4 regions of the Pseudomonas sp. H1_D04 genome follow, and region 2 is predicted to be linked to each of the others. Evidence: predicted binding sites of a transcription regulator. Region 2 holds the regulator's gene; each other region holds the start of a gene.
The links. The regulator FliA, encoded in region 2, starts transcription of late flagellar genes. The targets are predictions, from matches to a motif close to CTAAAGTTTNNNNNNNNNNNGCCGNTAA.
Positions count from the first base shown of each region.

Region 1: a site for FliA is predicted at 1,445-1,472, ahead of AB4N82_RS23240 (methyl-accepting chemotaxis protein). Genes of this name have one in related genera too.
Region 3: a site for FliA is predicted at 1,601-1,628, ahead of AB4N82_RS19370 (methyl-accepting chemotaxis protein). Genes of this name have one in related genera too.
Region 4: a site for FliA is predicted at 2,573-2,600, ahead of AB4N82_RS10740 (methyl-accepting chemotaxis protein). Genes of this name have one in related genera too.

Region 1 covers NZ_CP162826.1:5,028,999-5,033,760, reverse strand. Annotated here, with positions in the region: gene AB4N82_RS23245 (TonB-dependent siderophore receptor) at 1-1,394, shown strand, start outside; gene AB4N82_RS23240 (methyl-accepting chemotaxis protein) at 1,589-3,082, shown strand; gene AB4N82_RS23235 (methyl-accepting chemotaxis protein) at 3,345-4,762, opposite strand, start outside.
Region 2 covers NZ_CP162826.1:3,968,795-3,973,556, forward strand. Annotated here, with positions in the region: gene flhF (flagellar biosynthesis protein FlhF) at 1-610, shown strand, start outside; gene fleN (flagellar synthesis regulator FleN) at 717-1,550, shown strand; gene fliA (RNA polymerase sigma factor FliA) at 1,547-2,287, shown strand; gene AB4N82_RS18440 (chemotaxis response regulator CheY) at 2,458-2,832, shown strand; gene AB4N82_RS18445 (protein phosphatase CheZ) at 2,851-3,639, shown strand; gene AB4N82_RS18450 (chemotaxis protein CheA) at 3,651-4,762, shown strand, end outside.
Region 3 covers NZ_CP162826.1:4,177,021-4,181,782, forward strand. Annotated here, with positions in the region: gene AB4N82_RS19355 (FadR/GntR family transcriptional regulator) at 1-526, shown strand, start outside; gene AB4N82_RS19360 (tRNA (adenine(22)-N(1))-methyltransferase) at 540-1,232, shown strand; gene AB4N82_RS19365 (DUF3144 domain-containing protein) at 1,272-1,562, shown strand; gene AB4N82_RS19370 (methyl-accepting chemotaxis protein) at 1,898-3,955, shown strand; gene AB4N82_RS19375 (lactonase family protein) at 3,959-4,762, opposite strand, start outside.
Region 4 covers NZ_CP162826.1:2,359,360-2,364,121, forward strand. Annotated here, with positions in the region: gene AB4N82_RS10725 (putative bifunctional diguanylate cyclase/phosphodiesterase) at 1-40, shown strand, start outside; gene AB4N82_RS10730 (NorM family multidrug efflux MATE transporter) at 37-1,449, opposite strand; gene AB4N82_RS10735 (LysR substrate-binding domain-containing protein) at 1,602-2,522, shown strand; gene AB4N82_RS10740 (methyl-accepting chemotaxis protein) at 2,700-4,676, shown strand; gene AB4N82_RS10745 (ATP-binding protein) at 4,680-4,762, opposite strand, start outside.

The DNA of each region.
Region 1 (4,762 bases), 1.1 Mb from region 2:
CCACCCTGACCCTCGGCTACTCAAACCAGAAGGACAAGACCAATTACTTCTGGGGTTCCTCAATGATCGGTCAGGATGGCCATCACCTCGACCTGCCCCGCTCCTACAACCCCGGCACCGACTGGGAGAACAAGGACCAGGAGATCAACACGGTCTTCGCCGAACTGCGCCAGCAACTGGCCAACGACTGGAAGCTGCAGGTCAACGCCAACTACGCCGAGCAGAAAGCCTTGTTCTCGGGCTCGTATCAATCGCGCTGGGCTGCTGACAAATCACTGGCGCGAACCGTCTACCAGGCCGCCTATGACGAAAATCAGGCTGGCGTCGACGCCTTCGTCAGCGGCCCGTTCCAGGCGTTCGGGCGCACCCATGAGCTGGTGGTCGGTGCCAGCCGCCGCATTTACGACATGACCAGCCACGACTACAGCCCGTACGACACCAATTGGCCGATTACCGCAGGCAAACCGGACTTCGTCCACACCACCGACACCCGTGAAATCACCACCCAGGACGGCTTCTACCTGACCACGCGCCTGAGCCTGGCCGACCCGCTCAAGCTGATCCTCGGCGGGCGCCTGGACTGGTATGACTACGATGCCCATGGCAGCAACAGCGGCGACTACAAAGTCACCCGCAACCTGACGCGCTACGCGGGTTTGATCTACGAGCTGGATGACCATCACTCGGTCTACGTCAGCTACAGCGACATTTTCACGCCGCAAACCGCCAAAGATAGTTCGGCGACCCCGGTCAAGCCGATTGTCGGCAAAAACTACGAGGTCGGCGTTAAAGGCGAATACCTGGGCGGCGCGCTGAATGCCAGCGTCGCACTGTTCCGCGTCGATCAGGAAAATCGTGCCACCAAAGTGACCGTGCAAAACTGCCCGCAGACCGAGTGCTATGAAGCCTCCGGCGAGATTCGCAGCCAGGGTATCGACTTCGAACTGCAAGGCGCCCTCACCGAGAACTGGCAGGTCGGCGGTGGCTACACCTACGCGCGCACCCACACCATCAAGGACGAAGCCAACCCGCAGCTTGTCAACAAGCAGTACGACACCGACACCCCGGAGCACTTGTTCAAACTGACCACCCGCTACAACCTCCAGGGCGCGCTGGAGAAATTCCGGGTGGGCGGCAACATCTCCTGGCAGAGCCGCATGTACAACGACGTCAAGCTGGCTGACGGCAGCACCTACCGCCTGCAACAAGGCGCCTACGCCGTCACCGACTTGATGGCCGGCTACAGGGTCAACGACAACCTGGACCTGCAGCTCAACGCCAACAACATCTTCGACCGCAGCTACTACTCAACCATCGCCAACTCCGTGGACTACGGCGGCGACAGCTACGGCACCCCACGCAACATGATGCTGACGGCCAAATACACCTTCTGATCGTCATCAAGGCTGCCCGCTCGGGCAGCCTTTCCTCCTGGCAGTGGCGCTTAAAGCTCTCTCCCCTACTGCCGATAAGCTTTTGCTTTCCCCGTACCTGCAAAAATCCTGATACCTGCTTTGCTCTGTAGCAGCGCGCCATCGTGGCACGCCGCATGCTTTGTTCCTGGCCACACCACAGGGAGTAAGAGTGAATGCCCGTCCGCACGCGTTTTCTAGAGCACTACCGCAAAGCCGACCGCATCATGCTGGCGTTGATCTGGCTGATGACGCTGTTCTCCGTAGGCCTGGCGTTCTGGCACGACACCTTGATCCAAGCAATCGTAGTCGGTGGCGGCACAAGCCTGCTGCTCACCGCGCTCTACCGCGCCATCGGCGGCACGCGCGTGATGCGCTGCGCACTGGGCGCTGGTCTGATGGTCATGGCCGCGCTGCATATCAACCAGGCACAAGGCGTGATCGAAGCCCACTTCGGAATTTTCGCCCTGCTGGCGGTGCTGACGTTTTACCGCGACTGGCTGCCGATCCTCGTGGCCGCACTCACCATCGCCGTGCACCACGTGGTCTTCCATGCCTTACAGCATCAAGGCTTCCCGGTCTTCGTGATGGAACACCACGGCGGCTGGACCATGGTGTTTGTGCATGCTTTCTACGTGGTGATGGAAACAGTCGCCCTGCTCTACCTCGCCGTGCACAGCCAGGCCGAAGCCGTCGAGAGCCAGGAAATGCTCGAAAAAATGCTCGCTGTCACCACCCAGCTCACCGTGGAAACCGCACAAGGTGAAGGCAAGGCGCATATGTCCCTGGCCAAGCGCTTCGACCACTTCCTGCAACAGATCACCGGGCTCATTGACGGCGTCTCCCGCGACTCCCACGGCCTCGGCCAACTCGGACAAGAACTGGCCCACGCCAGCGGCACCCTGGAAAAAGGCGCACGCCACCAACTGGCCGAAATCGCACAAATGACTGACTCCATGCAGCGCATGGAACACGCCATGGGCAACATTACGGTGCACGTCGAGGAAGCGGTCGCGCACGCCGACGTCGCCAGCCAACAAATCCTGCGCGGCCAGGAAAGCGTCGGCCGCGCCCAACACGAAATCACCCAACTGGCCACACGCCTCACCGACACCCATCAGACCGTTCAAGGCTTGGCCGTGCAGGCCGAACAGATCGGCTCGGTGCTCGACGTCATCAGCAGCATCGCCAACCAAACCAACCTCCTCGCCCTCAACGCCGCCATCGAAGCCGCCCGCGCCGGTGAGCAAGGCCGCGGCTTCGCCGTCGTCGCCGACGAAGTGCGCAACCTGGCGCAACGCACAGCGGTTTCCACCCAGGAAATCAAAACCATCATCGAAGGCTTGCAGCAAGGCAGCCGCGAAGCCGTCGAAGCCATGCAGGACAGCCGCCAAGGCGTAGAACGTTGCGTGGAAGACAGCCAGGTCGCGGTGCAAATGCTAAAGGCAGTAGGCAATGACATCACCCAAATCGATGCGCTGAACGGGCGGATCGTCAGCACTACGCGGGAACAGACCTCAGCAAACCTGGAGATCGTCGGGCGCTTGCAGTCGGTGCAGGGCATCGCGCAGAGCACGGCACAGGATGTAGAGATGCTGGCCAGGAGCAGCGAACAACTGCCGCCGATTGCGGTGCGGTTAGACGCGTTGGGGCGCCGGTTTCATCCGTGAGGTGGTGATCTTCGAAAGGCCTCGGCGTTGTGTTGATCGCGCGCTTGGGCCTATTTGAAATACGTCGTGAGAGATAACTTCAGGCCAATAGCAGCGGTTCGAGTTCCGCCGCTTGCGTACCCAGTTCTAAAGAGAGAATACGAGGTCGAGAAGCTATACAGGTCGTTCTGATGTAGGTGCTTGCGCTGATTATTGACCGTAATGCTGAGTGTGGCTCAACTCAAGTGCCCCTCAATTCATAGACGCAATCTCAATAAACTCGTCAAACCTTAAAGTTACCTATTTGCTGCTGTAGCACGGCTCCGAGCTCGGCCAAGTTAGTACTTGAACGGGCAGTTCGCTCGCACGATAAAGCTGAATCATCCGCAATATTGCGAACCGACGTAACACTCCGGTTAATTTCTTCCGCGACGCAACTTTGTTCCTCACCTGCAGTAGCGATTTGTCTGACCATCTGCTGGATGTTGTCAATCATCTCCACGATGGTTTCAACCGAGCCCCCAGTGTTTGAAACCTGTATTACCGTTTCATCCGTCAAACCGCGGCAGACTTCCATCATCCCAGCAGCTTCTTCGGCTATTTTTTGCAGATTGGCAGTCAGCGCTCCAATTTCCAGGGTTGCGCCCTGAGTTCGTTTGGCGAGCGTTCTCACCTCATCGGCCACCACCGCAAATCCTCGACCAGCATCGCCCGCCCTAGCAGCCTCAATAGCGGCATTTAACGCCAACAAGTTGGTTTGATCGGCGACAGACGTTATGACCTGCAATACCCCGCCTATATTCAGGCTCTCTATCCTGAGTTGTGCCATGGCTGCGGCAGATTTTGATACTTCAGATGCGAGACGTTTTATTTGGGTTATTGCTTCTTTTGCCATGGTTCCGCCGGTCTGCGCTTGGAGGTTAGCGGTGAGCGCCGCATGGGCTGCTTCCTCAGAGTTGCGTGCAACTTCGAGGGTGGTTGCTACCATTTCGTGAATCGCAGTGGCGACTTGGTCGATTTCAGTTCTCTGATTACCTACGCCGATGCGGGTCTGCTCTGTCGCTGCGGAAAGGTCAACGGCGGCATCAGAAATTACGCCCGATGAAGTATTAACCTGACTAATAAGCAGGCTCAGGCGTGACTGCATTTCACCCAAGGAGTACAGCACACTGCCGGCCGCTGACATTTTCGCTTCAAGAATCGGGCGCAAGTCACCACTGGCAACGCGCTGAGCGATGGTGGACAAGACAGTAGGCTCTGCACCAAGAGCACGTGATAAGCCACGAACTATTAGAGTAGTCAGTACTACCCCGATGACAATTGCTACTGCGCAGAAAAACATCAGAAGATTACGGGTGTCTTTATAATCGTTCTGCGCATCACTAATGCTAGCCAGCGCTAGACCTGAGTTAAAACTCTTGTAAGTTGTAACGCTAGCCACCAGTTTCTTTAGGAGTGGCAAGCATTGGTTGTTCATCATATCAATAGCCGCTTTTGCATCGCCAGTAACGGCTAACCGCGTGATTTCCAAAGCAATCGGACCATACGCTTTCTCAATCTCCTCAATGTTAGCAACTAAGCTCCGAGCGTTATTACCATCAGCGGATGGAGGCAATGCAGCGACTCCAGCCACTAACGCTGACAAAATACTTTTAACCTTCTGATGTTCGATATTTACGGTATCGGCCTCGGCCTGTCTGT
Region 2 (4,762 bases):
CAAGCTGGCAGCGCGTTATGTGCTCAAGTACGGCGCGAATAATATCGCGCTGGTGAGCATGGACAGCTACCGGATCGGCGCCCAGGAGCAGCTCAAGACGTTGGGCCGCATCCTCAATGTACCGGTGACCCACGTCGACCCGGGCCAGTCCCTGGCCAACGCCCTCGATCCGCTGCTGCGCAAGCGCGTGGTGCTGATCGACACCGCCGGCTTGCAAGCCAGCGACCCGGCGTTGCGCATGCAACTGGAAACCCTGGCCGGGCGTGGTATCAAGTCGAAAAATTACCTGGTGCTTGCAACCACCAGCCAAAAACAGGTTCTTACCGCTGCGTACCATAGCTACAAACGCTGTGGCCTGGCCGGTTGCATCCTCACGAAACTGGATGAAACCGCCAGCCTGGGTGAAGTGTTGAGCCTGGCTATCAGTCATGAATTACCGGTTGCCTACCTGACCGACGGGCCGCGGATCCCGGATGATCTTCATCTGCCGCGCCGTCATCAGTTGGTCAGCCGTGCCGTCAGCGTGCAAATGCAAGAAGAGCCTAGCGAGGAAGCGATGGCCGATATGTTCGCCGACCTCTACCACAACCCGGCAAAACGGGTCGGTTGAAGTCAGGATGAACACCGTGAAATGTACCTACATTGATGGTCTGCAAGCGATTCACGCGGCCAAGCCATGTAGCCTGCGTCTAAGCAAGACAAGGTAAAGAAATAAAATGGGCAGCATGCATCCCGTACAGGTGATCGCGGTGACCGGCGGCAAAGGTGGCGTCGGAAAGACTAACGTGTCAGTGAATTTGTCCCTGGCCCTGGCAGAGCTTGGCCGTCGCGTCATGCTGCTGGATGCTGACCTGGGGCTGGCGAACGTCGACGTTCTGCTGGGACTGACGCCCAAACACACCCTTGCCGATGTGATCGAGGGGCGCTGTGAGCTGCGCGACGTGCTGCTCCAGGGCCCTGGCGGGATCCGCATCGTGCCGGCTGCCTCCGGTACCCAGAGCATGGTGCACCTGAGCCCGGCGCAGCATGCCGGCCTGATCCAGGCATTCAGTGATATCGGCGACAACCTCGACGTGCTGGTGATCGACACCGCCGCCGGGATCGGCGAGTCCGTGGTCAGCTTCGTGCGCGCCGCGCAGGAAGTCCTGCTGGTGGTCTGCGATGAACCCACCTCGATCACCGACGCCTACGCCCTGATCAAACTGCTTAACCGTGACTACGGCATGAACCGCTTCCGCGTCCTGGCCAACATGGCCCAGAGTCCGCAGGAAGGGCGCAATCTGTTCGCCAAGTTGACCAAGGTCACGGATCGCTTCCTCGATGTCGCCTTACAATACGTCGGCGCAGTTCCCTACGACGAGTGCGTGCGCAAGGCTGTGCAAAAGCAGCGTGCAGTCTACGAAGCGTTCCCTCGTTCCAAATGCGCATTGGCGTTCAAGGCTATTGCCCAGAAGGTCGATACCTGGCCGTTGCCCGCCAACCCTCGTGGGCATCTGGAGTTTTTCGTCGAGCGATTGGTACATCAGACGAGCGCAGGACCGGTGCTATGACAGCGAATGGCTACAACGCCTACAAGAAATCTGCCCGTGACAGTCAGGGTGAGTTGATTGAGCGCTATGCGCCGCTGGTCAAGCGTATCGCCTATCACTTGCTGGCTCGCCTGCCCGCCAGCGTGCAGGTCGAGGACCTGATCCAGGCCGGCATGATCGGCTTGCTCGAAGTGTCGACCAAATACGATGCCAGCAAAGGCGCGAGTTTCGAGACGTATGCGGGTATCCGTATCCGTGGCGCGATGCTTGATGAGGTGCGTAAAGGTGATTGGGCGCCGCGTTCGGTGCACCGAAATACGCGCATGGTCAGCGACGCAATTCGTGCAATTGAAGCAAAAACCGGTCGCGACGCTAAAGATCATGAAGTTGCGGCCGAACTCCAATTGAGTCTCGACGATTATTACGGGATTTTGAACGATACCTTGGGCAGCCGCCTGTTCAGTTTCGACGACCTGTTGCAGGACGGCGAACACGAAGGGCTGCACGAGGACGGCGCGAGCGCGCATATGGAACCGTCACGCGACCTGGAAGATGAACGCTTCCAGGGTGCATTGGCGGACGCCATTGCCAACTTGCCCGAGCGCGAGCGGTTAGTGTTGGCGCTGTATTACGACGAAGAGCTGAACCTCAAGGAAATCGGTGAGGTCCTGGGGGTCAGCGAATCGCGTGTCAGCCAGTTGCACAGCCAATGCGCAGCCCGCTTGCGGGGGCGTTTGGGAGAGTGGCGAGCGCGCTGACAGGCAGTGTGGGGAGCATTGCAAAGCGATACCGCGAAGGTGATAGGCCTTCGTGGGTTCGATCCGTGGTGCCCCCGGCAGTCCTTTTTGTGTAATGCCTGTTGATTGAAATGGCGCGTCCAGGTGCTGGGCGCGTTTAAGACTGCTTGGAGGTCGAATTGGACAAGAACATGAAAATCCTCATCGTTGATGACTTCTCAACGATGCGGCGGATCATAAAAAACCTGTTGCGTGACCTTGGGTTCACAAACACGGTCGAGGCGGATGACGGCCTTACGGCGATTCCGATCCTCAACAGCGGGAGCATCGACTTTCTGGTAACAGACTGGAACATGCCGGGCATGACCGGTATCGACTTGTTGCGCCACGTGCGTGCCGACGAAAAACTGCGCAGCCTTCCCGTGTTGATGGTGACCGCCGAAGCCAAGCGTGAACAGATCATCGAAGCCGCCCAGGCCGGGGTCAACGGTTACGTAGTCAAGCCATTCACTGCACAGGCCTTGAAAGAGAAGATCGAAAAGATCTTTGAACGCATCCACGGCTAATGCCATCGCGGGGGAGCTATGGAGCATAAAGAAACGTCACAGGGAGACTTTGAGTCGACCCTGAAAAAGCATGCTCACCAGTTGGTCGACAGCCTTGAAAAAGGCCACTTCGGCGACGCGGTGCAGTTGATCCATGAGCTCAACCAGACCCGTGACCGCGGCCTGTACCAGGAAGTGGGCAAGCTCACACGCGAGCTGCACAGTGCGATCGTCAATTTTCAGATTGACCCGCACATGCCCCAGGCCGAAGAAATCTCGCAGATCACTGATGCCACCGAACGCCTGTCCTATGTGGTCAGGCTGACCGAAGCCGCGGCTAACCGCACCATGGACCTGGTGGAAAATGCCACGCCTCTGGTCAACGGCATGGCCAATGAAGCCCAGGCCCTCAGCGTTGACTGGGGCCGCTTCATGCGTCGCGAAGTCGGGGCTGAAGAGTTTCGTGAATTGGCCCGTCGGGTCGACGGTTTCCTGTCGCGCAGCGAACAGGAAAACCGCACGGTTTCCAGCAACCTCAATGACATTCTGCTGGCCCAGGATTACCAGGACCTCACCGGTCAGGTGATCAAACGTGTAACCCAGTTGGTTACCGAAGTGGAAAGCAATTTGCTCAAATTGGTGCTCATGGCTGGCCAGGTAGACCGTTTTGCCGGCATCGAACATGACCGCGAAGCGATCCTCTCTGAAAAAGATCCACAAAAACATCTCGCCAAGGGTGAAGGTCCGCAGATTCATGCCGATAAACGTGAAGACGTTGTGTCAGGTCAGGATGACGTAGATGACCTGTTATCCAGTTTAGGCTTCTAAGGAGCACCCACATGAGCTTCGGCGCCGATGAAGAGATCCTTCAGGATTTCCTTGTAGAGGCCGGCGAAATTTTAGAGCAACTGTCCGAACAACTGGTCGAGCTGGAAAGCCGACCGGATGATGCGAACCTGCTCAATGCAATTTTTCGCGGTTTTCATACTGTAAAAGGGGGCGCCGGCTTCCTCCAGCTCCATGAGCTGGTGGAGTGCTGCCACATCGCCGAGAACGTGTTCGACATCCTGCGCAAGGGTGAGCGTCACGTTGATTCGGAATTGATGGACGTGATTCTCGAAGCACTGGATGCGGTCAACGGCATGTTCAGCGAAGTTCGCGAACGTGCCCCGATCACGGCGGCCACCCCGGAACTGCTGGCCGCCCTGGCGCGCTATGCAGAGCCGGCCGACACCACGGCAGCGCCGGTGGTTGAGGCCGCGCCTGAGCCGGTGGCGGAGCCTGAAGCGGATGTGACGGACAACGAGTTCGAACAACTGCTCAACTCCCTCAGTGCCGTCAAGGCCGAAGCTGAAGCACCGGCCGCCGTTGCCCCGGCAGCGGCACCGACCAGTGAAGACATCACCGACGCCGAGTTCGAATCCCTGCTCGACCAGTTGCACGGCAAAGGCCAGTTCGCCGCCGATGCGGTGGCGCCTGTCGCGGCTGCCGAAGCGCCTGCGGCCCCGGCCAGCACCGACATCACCGATGACGAATTCGAAGCCTTGCTTGACCAGTTGCACGGCAAAGGCACGTTTGCGGTCGACGCCCTGCCGGAAGTGGCGGCAGCGCCTGCTGCTGCGGCGGCTGCCAGTGCCAAGCCTGCGGACGATGGGTTGATCTCTGATCACGAATTCGAAGCGCTGCTGGATGATTTGCACGGCAAGGGCAAGTTCAGCGAAGTCGCCCCAGCGGCTGCAGTCGCCACGGCAGCACCGGCTGCTGCTAAAGCGGCTGCGCCTGTGGCAGCGGCCAAGCCCGCAGCCCCGGCTCCAGCTCCTGCGCGTGCGGCTGCGCCACCACCGGCGGAAAAACCGGCCAGTGAAGCCGAAACCACCGTGCGGGTTGATACCGCGCGTCTGGACGACATCATGAACATGGTCGGCGAGCTGGTACTGGTGCGTAACCGCCT
Region 3 (4,762 bases), 210 kb from region 2:
GTTGCAGGCTTCGGGGCTGGTAGAGACGCGTCACGGCATCGGCACCTTTGTGCTGGAGCAGAGCGCCCAACAAGGCTTGCGCCTGCATGTGGACACGGTCGCCAGCGTGCGCAACATGTTGGAACTGCGCCTGGGCCTGGAGGTGCAAGCGGTGGCGCTGGCTGCACTGCGTCGCACCGATGCTCAACTGGCACGCATGCGCGAAGCACTGGACGACTACCAGGCCTCTCTCGCCAACAACGACAGCTGCGTGGAAGAGGACAAACGCTTCCACCAACAGATCGCCGAAGCCACCGGCAATACCTTCTTCACCGAAATCATGTTGCACCTGGGTAATGCGATGATTCCGCGCACTCAGGTGAAGGTGGACGAACGTGGCGGGGCGGACTTTGCCAAACTCGGGCAATTGGCGAACCTGGAGCATGAGGCCATTTTCAATGCGATCAAACGCCAGGATCCGGACGCCGCACGCGCCGCCATGGTGTTGCATCTGACTAACAGCCGGGATCGATTTTCCGGGGAATGATAAGGAACACAGGTTGAACGAACACACCTTGTCCATGCGCCTGGAGCGCGTGGCAGCGCATGTGCCGAATGGCGCGCGTCTGGCCGATATCGGCTCGGACCATGCCTATCTGCCGGTGGCGTTAGTGCGCCGTGGCGTGATCGACGCGGCGCTGGCGGGAGAGGTCGCGACCACACCGTTCCAGGCGGCCGAACGGACCGTGCGTGACAATGGCCTGGAGCAGCAGATTACTGTGCGCCTGGCCGATGGCTTGGCGGCCATCGAGGCGCGTGACGGCATCACGGCCATCAGCCTCTGCGGCATGGGCGGTGAGACGATCCGCGACATCCTTGAGGCCGGCAAAGCTCATCTGAGCGGCGCTGAGCGGCTGATCCTGCAACCCAATGGCGGTGAGCAACCGCTGCGCCTTTGGTTAATGCGCAATGGCTATCGCATCGTCAGCGAAGAGCTGTTGCATGAAAACCGCTTTTACTACGAAATCATCGTCGCTGAGCGCGCAGACCCTGTGGTGTATACCGCCGAACAACTGTTCTTCGGCCCGTTACTGATGCAGGCCCGTAGCCCGGTGTTTTTGGCCAAGTGGCAGCGCGCGTTACGCCTGAGGCAGAAGACCTTGGCTGCCTTTGAGCGTGCGCAGGCGGTGCCCGAGGCGAAGCTCCAAGAGATTAGCCAGCAGATCCGGTGGATGCTCACACTGCTGGCTTGATACACACCCATTCAACCGTGATAAATCAGGAACCCCGCAATGGCAGACGCTACCGACCACGCCTTCTACGATCGCGCCGACGCGCACATCGAACTGTCGAACGAACAGCTGAAAACCTTCGAAGACCTCGGCCAAGTCAGCGCTTCAATGATGTTCGGCACGACGCGGTTCAACGCCTGGGCGTGCGCACGCAACTTCAAGTCCGGTGAGCACATGGCCGAGGAGCGCGAGGCGATGCTCAAGTATTTCTGTGATCAGTATCGGTTGATGCTTGAGGACAATCTGGACGATCACATCAAGAACTTCAGTCGCTACATGCAGGCCAAATAGTCATTGCTCACTGCCTCTCACATAAAGCGCGGCGCCCTTCAAGTTTGGCTGGTTTGCTGCCGATAGGATGCCTGTGAATAAAGGTGTTCTGGACTGCACCTGGGCCAGTCGTCTCCGGCGGTTACAGCAGTCTTGCCAACACTGAGTGCTTTTGCCCCATTTTCGAGCACTCCATCGGCTCCAAAACCGTGCCGCCCGCCCTGTTTCAGGGCTGTTGTTCAGCGGCCCGTATCTTGCTAGAGCCAAGCTAATCAATGACATGGCACTTTGCCGTTAGTCATTTCACGGCTTGGCCCACCGTGCACCACGTGGGTTGTTTGAGGGAGTAGTCGGACATGCACAGCTTGTTATCACCCGGTATCCGCCTGCTCGGACGTATGGGGTTTGCGCGCAAATTCCAAGTGTTGTTTTTCCTGTTCATGCTGCCCCTGGCTGGGAGCCTCTGGATGATCGGCCAGGACTATCGCGATAAATTAGGCGTGATTTCCACCGAGCAGTCCGGCGTGCGCCAACTGTTGGCCCTGGATGCACTGGACGGTCAATTGACGGCTCAGCGCAACCTGGCTGCGCGTTGGAAAGCGGCGGACATCCTGCACGCGCCGACGCCGGCGGCGAAGGCGGCGATGGACAAGGTCGATACGAATTTCCCGCTGATCCAGCAAAGCCTGCAAGCCTTGGGCGATGAGCTCAAAGCGCAGAACGCCAGCGCCGACATCCTCGCGCGCTACGAGGCGTTGCAGGCCACCGTCAAAGGCATGGACTCCGCTTCGCTGCGCACCGTGGGTTGGTGGCCGGATGGCTACGACCGTTTCACCTCGGCGCTGAGCGCGATGCAAACCCTGCGCGAACAGATCACCCTGGACGCCGGGCTGATCCTCGATCCCTGGCTGGAAACCTACATGCTCATGCAGATGGGCACACAGCAGACGCCAGACTTGATCGAGCGTATCGGTCGTATGGCGGGCGTCGGGCAGTCGTCCATTGCTTCGGGGCAGTTCACCTTGCAAAGCCGTTTGCAGATGCGCGACCTGCGCAGCCGCATTGGCGACGCGCGCGACCAGTTGGCCAAGGCGGCGGCTGCGCTCAAGGCCAAGCAATTCGACGGCATGGAGCCCTGGACGGCGCAGTACGACAACAGCCTGCAACTGTTGGATAACGAGCTTAAAGTGCTCGACGACGGCGTGTTCGGCGGCACCATCAAGCTCGATACCGCCGGTTTCGAGCGCAGTGTCGACGCCATGCTCGGTTCGCTCAGCGCTCTGCGCGTGCAGTCGCTGACCTCCCTGGACGAGCGCTTGAGCTACTACCACCGCAACGCGAACGAACGCTTCATTCCTCTGGCGATGACCTTCGGCGTGCTGGCCCTGGCCGCGCTGTACCTGTTCATGTGCCTGCAAGCCTCCATACAGCGCAGCGCAAGAGGCATCACCACCCTGGCCGAATCCTTGCGCGACGGTAACCTGTGCGTCGAAGTGGCGGTGGAAGGGCGGGACGAGCTGGCACTGATCAGCACCGCGCTGAACGTGGCGGTGGTGCAATTGCGCACCAGCCTGCTGGGGGTCAACCACGAAACCCAGCAGCTCGGCTCAGCGGTCCTCACCCTCAATTCGCAATCGGGCAGTACCCTCAGCGAAGTCGAAGACCAGCAGCATCAAATCAGCCAGATCGCCGCCGCCGCTACGCAGTTGGCCGCGACGTCCATGGGCGTCGCCAGAAGCTGTGAACAAGCGTCGGGCAGTGCCCAGCAAACACGACGCATCGCCGAAGACAGCAGCCGCGACAGCCAACGCACCACGGCCAGCATCCAGCAACTCAACCAACGCCTTACCGATACGGCTGATGCTTTGCAGCAAGTCAGTCAGCAGGGGCAGCAGATTCAGTCGGTGGTCGACACGATTCGCGGCATCGCCGAGCAGACCAACCTGCTCGCACTCAACGCGGCCATCGAAGCGGCCCGCGCCGGCGAGCAGGGCAGGGGCTTTGCGGTGGTGGCCGATGAAGTGCGCAGTCTGTCCCAACGCACCCAGGCCTCCACGGCGCAGATCGCCGGCACCGTCGACAGCCTGCGCGCGACCGTGAGCCAGGCCGTTACGCTGATGGGCGCCGCGTGCGAGCAAGCATTGACCGATGCCGAGTCCGTCACCGGCCTGGGCACGCGCTTGGGCGAGATTGCCGGCGCGGTGCAGAACGTCACCGACACCCTGGCGCAGATCGCCACAGCGGTGGAGGAGCAAGCGGCGACGGCGGACGAAGTGAGCGGCAACATCCAGCAAGTCGATCAGGCGGCAGGACGTTTGCTGGATGGCGCGCGAGCGGTCAACCGGGCGGCGGACACCTTGAGCAAGGGCAGCCAGGCGTTGAGTGACAACACCGCGCGGTTTCGTTTGAGCTGAGTGCTATTTGGCTGCGGTGCGCAGGACTTCAATCCACAGCGCACCTTTGCCTGAAGCCGCCTCACCCACGCGCTTCAACGCACCTGCGCCGCTGACCGCGTAGGTACCGACCTTGTCGCTTTTCTCGCCGGTCACCAGCAACCATTGGCCATTGGGAGAGAAGGCGATATTGCGCGGTTGTTTCTCTTCGACCGGGTAGTTGTCGAGAAACGTCAGGCCACCCGTAGCCGCATCCACCGCAAACGCCGACACCGAGCTGCTGGTGCGCTCGCTCATCAGCAGTAGGGTGCCATCTGGGGACAAACGCAGGTCGGCGGCCCAGATGCGTGGCGTCGGGTCGTCCTTCAAATCATTGTTGCGCGCGTCCCGCACTTCGCCGTGGGCCAGTTTCAAACGCGCGGGAATGCCGTTGGCTACGCCGATCTGCGTCAGCGCGCCGGTGCTGTCGTCAATGGAAAATGCAGTGACGGTGCCGCTCATTTCGCCGACCACATACAGGTATTTACCGTTGGCTGAAAACGCCAAGTGCCGAGGCCCGGTGTTAGCCGGCACGCTCACGTAGCCGGTGCCGATCGGCGTGAGTGCGCCGGTGTTTGCCTCGAAGCGATATTGCAGCACGTGGTCGTTGCCCAAGTTGCCGGCGTAGGCAAAGCGATTGCTGGGGTCGGTGCGCAGGGAGTGCGCGTGGGGGCCGGTCTTGTAGGTGAGGATCGGCTCGGGCTTATCGACGGGCTGCACACTGAGGGTGTCGGCCCCGTAAGAGGCCGCGAGCAGATAACGTCCGGCGCGGTCGGTGGCCAGGTAGGC
Region 4 (4,762 bases), 1.6 Mb from region 2:
CGGCAAGGGCCAGCAGACGCTCGCTGGCGAAGTGTTCTAATCCGGCTGAGTGGCCCGGAACCCTTGGCGGGTTTCGGGTACTGCACCTTCCAGACCAATCATGCGCTTCATCTTCGCTTCAAACGCCCAAGTCAGGCTGACTGCCGCACACGCCAGCCCCAGCGCCAATCCCCACCACACGCCGGTCGGCCCCCAGCCTAGGGTGAAAGCCATCAACCACGCCGAAGGCGCGCCGATTAACCAGTAGCAACCCAGGCCCACCAGGAAGGTGGTCTTGGCATCCTTGAGCCCACGGATGCAGCCCATGGCGATGGTCTGGACGCCATCAAACAGCTCGAACCAGGCCGCGACGGCCAGCAGGCTGACGGCAAGCACGATCACCTCGTGGAATGCCGGGTCGTCATGGTCGAGGAACAGGCCGATCAGCGGGTCGGAAAACAGCCACAACACTACGGCAAATCCCAACATCACCGCCGCGCCAAAACTGATGCCGACACGACCGGCCATGCGCGCTTGCAGCAACTGCCCGGCGCCATAGTGCTGGCCGATGCGCATGGTCACCGCATAGGACATGCCCGCTGGCACCATGAACGCCACCGAGACGATTTGCAGGGCAATCTGATGCGCCGCCAATTGCGTACTCCCCATGGTGCCCATGCACAGCGCGGCAAAGGCAAACAGTCCGACTTCTACTGCATAGGTGCCGCCAATCGGCAGGCCCAGACGCCACAACTCGCGCAAGTACTGGGTGTTGAGGCGCAGCAGGCCGGCGCTCAGCGGGTAAGCGGCGTAAGCGCGGTTGCTGCGGATGTACCACATCAGCGTCAGGGCCATGCCATTGGCGACGATGGCAGTGACCAAGCCAATGCCCATCAAGCCGAGCTTCGGCAGGCCGAACATACCTTCGATCAAAGCGTGGTTGAGCAGGTAGTTCAGCACCGTGCCGCCGAGGCTGATCACCATCACCGGAGTGGCTTTGCCAATGGCGCTGGTGAATCCGCGCAAGGCCATGAAACTCAGGTAGCCGGGCAGGGCGAACGGCAGCATGGTCAGGAATTGCCCCGCCGACTGCACATTGGTATCGGTCTGGCCGAACATCAGCAGCACCGGCTTCAAGTTCCATAACAGCAGTGCCGCCGCCAAGGCCATCAGCCAGGCGAGCCAGAGCCCGGCCTGGGTCAGGCGAGTGGCACCTTCGATGTCGCCAGCGCCGTGACGGATTGCCACCAAGGTGCCCACGGCAGCAATCACTCCGATGCAGAAGATCGACACGAACGAATAGCTCGCTGCGCCCAGGCCACCACCGGCCAGCGCTTCAGGGCTCAGGCGAGCCATCATCAAAGTGTCGGTCAGCACCATCAGCATGTGCGCCAACTGTGAGGCAATCAACGGCCCAGACAGCCGCAGAATGGCCCAGAGTTCGTTACGCGCTGGATGCTGCATGATCATCACACTCAGAAAGTCAGAGGGTTGGAGAGGGTTGGATTCTCGGCCCTCTCAGCTCATTGCACAAAGGGATAAAAGCGATCATCTACATGATTAAAACTCATGCCTGAGTGATTCTGGTACGGTTTCGGCATCCTGCTGTCGGAGCTTTCCTCATGTCTCGTCGTCTTCCTCCTCTTTATGCCTTGCGTGCATTTGAAGCGGCCTCCCGGCATAACTCCTTTACCCGCGCCGCCGAGGAACTGTCGATTACCCAAAGTGCGGTGAGCCGACATATCCGCACGCTGGAAGAGCATTTCGCCTGTCGCCTCTTCCAGCGCAGCGGCCGTAACCTACAGCTCACGGAAGCGGCGCGCCTGCTGTTGCCCGGTGTGCGCGAGGGGTTCGCGGCGCTGGAGCGGGCCTGCCATACCCTGAACGCCGAAGATGACATCCTGCGCATGAAAGCGCCGTCGACCCTGACTATGCGGTGGTTGTTGGCGCGCCTCAGTCGCTTCCGCGCATTACAGCCAGGCAATGAAGTGCAATTGACCAGCGTCTGGATGAATGTGGATGAAGTGGATTTCAACCAGGAGCCTTTCGACTGTGCGGTGCTGTTGAGCTACGGGCACTTTCCGGCGGATTGGGAGGCCAGCTATTTGTTTCCTGAGCTGTTGATACCGGTGGGCGCGCCGAATCTGTTGGACGATGGCCCATGGGATGTAAATCGACTCGCCGGTGCCGAGTTGCTGCACCCCACGCCCGACCGCAGGGACTGGCGCAATTGGCTGGAGCGCATGGGGCTTTCGAATCAGGTTTCGCTCAAGGGTGGGCAGGTGTTCGATACCCTGGAGCTGGGCATGATCGCCGCCGCTCGCGGTTATGGCGTCTCCATGGGCGATCTGCTGATGGTGGCCGAGGATGTGGCGCAGGGACGTTTGAGCTTGCCGTTGCCGACGGCGGTAGCGAGCAGGGAAAATTACTATTTGGTGTGGCCGAAAACCCGTCCGGGCGGCGAGCGCTTGCGACGCTTGGCGGATTTCCTCCAGAGCGAAGTGCAGGCCATGGTTTTGCCCGATGTCGAACGGCTTGATTGAATAATTCTGGCTCTATCACGCAACCGTTTGCGTGATACCCCTGCGATTCGCTCAAGTATTGCAAAGCGCCGCCGAAGTAGGGGTGTTGGAACCATCGTGCACCAACGTTTCCCACCAGATAATTTGCCGAGCAGCGCTATGAGATCAGGATGATCCTGGCCTCGGCCAGGAGCTTTCATGTCTCAACCTCGCGCCCGGATCGCCTCGCAGTTAGGTCTTGCATTAGCCGTGATTTTGGCTGTCGTCATCAGCGGCAGTACTGTTTTCGCCTTGCGTTCCCTTGACTCCGCCAACCTCGATACCCGCGAGGAACACTTGGCCAGCGAGGCACGACTGCTGGCCGACCAACTCAATACCTTCCACAGCACGCTGCGCGAGAGCACCCAGCGTCTGACCGGATTGTTTGAAAAGCGCTTCAGCGCCGGGTTGCGTGTGCAGGCTGATCAAATGGTCGCGGTGGCTGGGGTCCAGACGCCGAGCTTGTTGCTGGGCAGCGAAGTGCTCAATAACAACTTCACTGAAGTCGATGAGTTCAAGCAGATGTCCGGCGGTGTGGCCACGGTGTTCGTGCGCAGCGGCGACGACTTTGTTCGCGTCAGCACTTCCCTGACCAAGCAGGACGGCAGCCGCGCCATCGGCACCGTGCTTGACCGCCAGGGTCCGGCTTACCAGCGCGTGCTCGGTGGTCAGGCGTATATCGGCCGCGCGGTGTTGTTCGATCGCTCCTACATGACCCAATACAGTCCCGTACGAGACAGCAGCGGCAAAGTGATCGCTGTGTTGTTCATCGGCTTTGACTACACCGACGCCCAGGCCGCGCAGTTTGAGAACCTCAAGCGCTTCCGCATCGGTCAGACCGGCTCCTTGGCGTTGCTCGACGAGCAGAAGCGTTGGCTGGTACCGCCCGCGGGTGTGCAGGCCTTGGACCAGTCGGTTGCGGTGATGCTGGACCTGGCCAAGACCCCAGGCAAAGGCCGCTTCTGGAGCGATAAGAACGAAGACTTCTACAGTGTTTCGGTACCGTTCGACGGCGGTCCTTGGGCCGTCGTTGCGAGCATGCCGAAAGCTGAAATCCGTGCAGTGACCTGGGCGGTCGGTATTCGCCTGGTGATCGGCAGCATACTGGCGATGTTGCTGGCGGTAGGCGCCACGGTCTGGTTGCTGCGCAGCAAACTGCAGCCGCTGAGTGATCTGGTGCGCCAGGCCGAAGCCTTGGGCGCGGGGGACTTGAGTGCGCGCCTCAACGTCTCCAGCCATGATGAAATCGGCCAACTGGCCCGCAGCTTCAACCAGATGGGTGAAGCGCTCTCGACCATGGTTTCCCATATCCGCAAGGCGGCCGAAGAGGTCAACAACCGTGCACAGGCACTGTCCGGGTTATCCGGCGGGGCCTATGACGGGATGGAGCAGCAGTCTGGCGAAATCACCAGCATGGCTGGTGCGGTGGAAGAGTTCAGCGCCACTTCGCTGAATATCGCCGACAACATGGGCAACACCGAGCGTCTGGCTCAAGAAAATGCCCAGCAAACCCGCATCGGCCGCACCTCGATGCAGGAGGCGTCGTCGTCGCTGGAACATATCGCGACCGCGCTGAATAGCACGGCCACGGTGATCAATACCCTGGGCCAGCGCTCCCAGGAAATCGGCGGCATCGTCGGTGTGATCACCTCCATCGCCGAACAGACCAACCTGCTGGCACTGAACGCCGCCATCGAGGCTGCTCGCGCAGGTGAACAGGGCCGTGGGTTTGCCGTGGTCGCTGACGAAGTGCGTAACCTGGCCTCGCGTACCCGCGAAGCCACCGATGAAATTTCCGGGATGATCCAGAGCATTCAGCGGGAAACCGGCAACGCCATCAGCACCATGGAGCACGGCAACACGCTGATGCAGGAAGGCCTGTCGCGCAACGCCGACGTGGCTTCGGCCCTGGCACGTATCGACGAGCAGAGCCGTTCGGCCGGTCAGCAGTTCGCGGCGATTACCACGGCGACTCAGGAGCAGAGCAGCACCGCGACATTGCTCAGCAGCAACTTGCAGAGCATCGCACTGGCCAACAGCGAGCAGCGGGAAGTGGTGTCGAACCTGGCGATTACGGCCAAGGAGCTCGAGACGTTGGCGGCGGGCTTGCGTCATGAGGTGGATCGCTTTCGCTGAGGCTCAATTGAGGGAGACCGGGCGGTACTGCAAGGCCTCCTTCAAGTGGTCCCGCGTGATGGCATCCACCTGATCCAGGTCCGCCA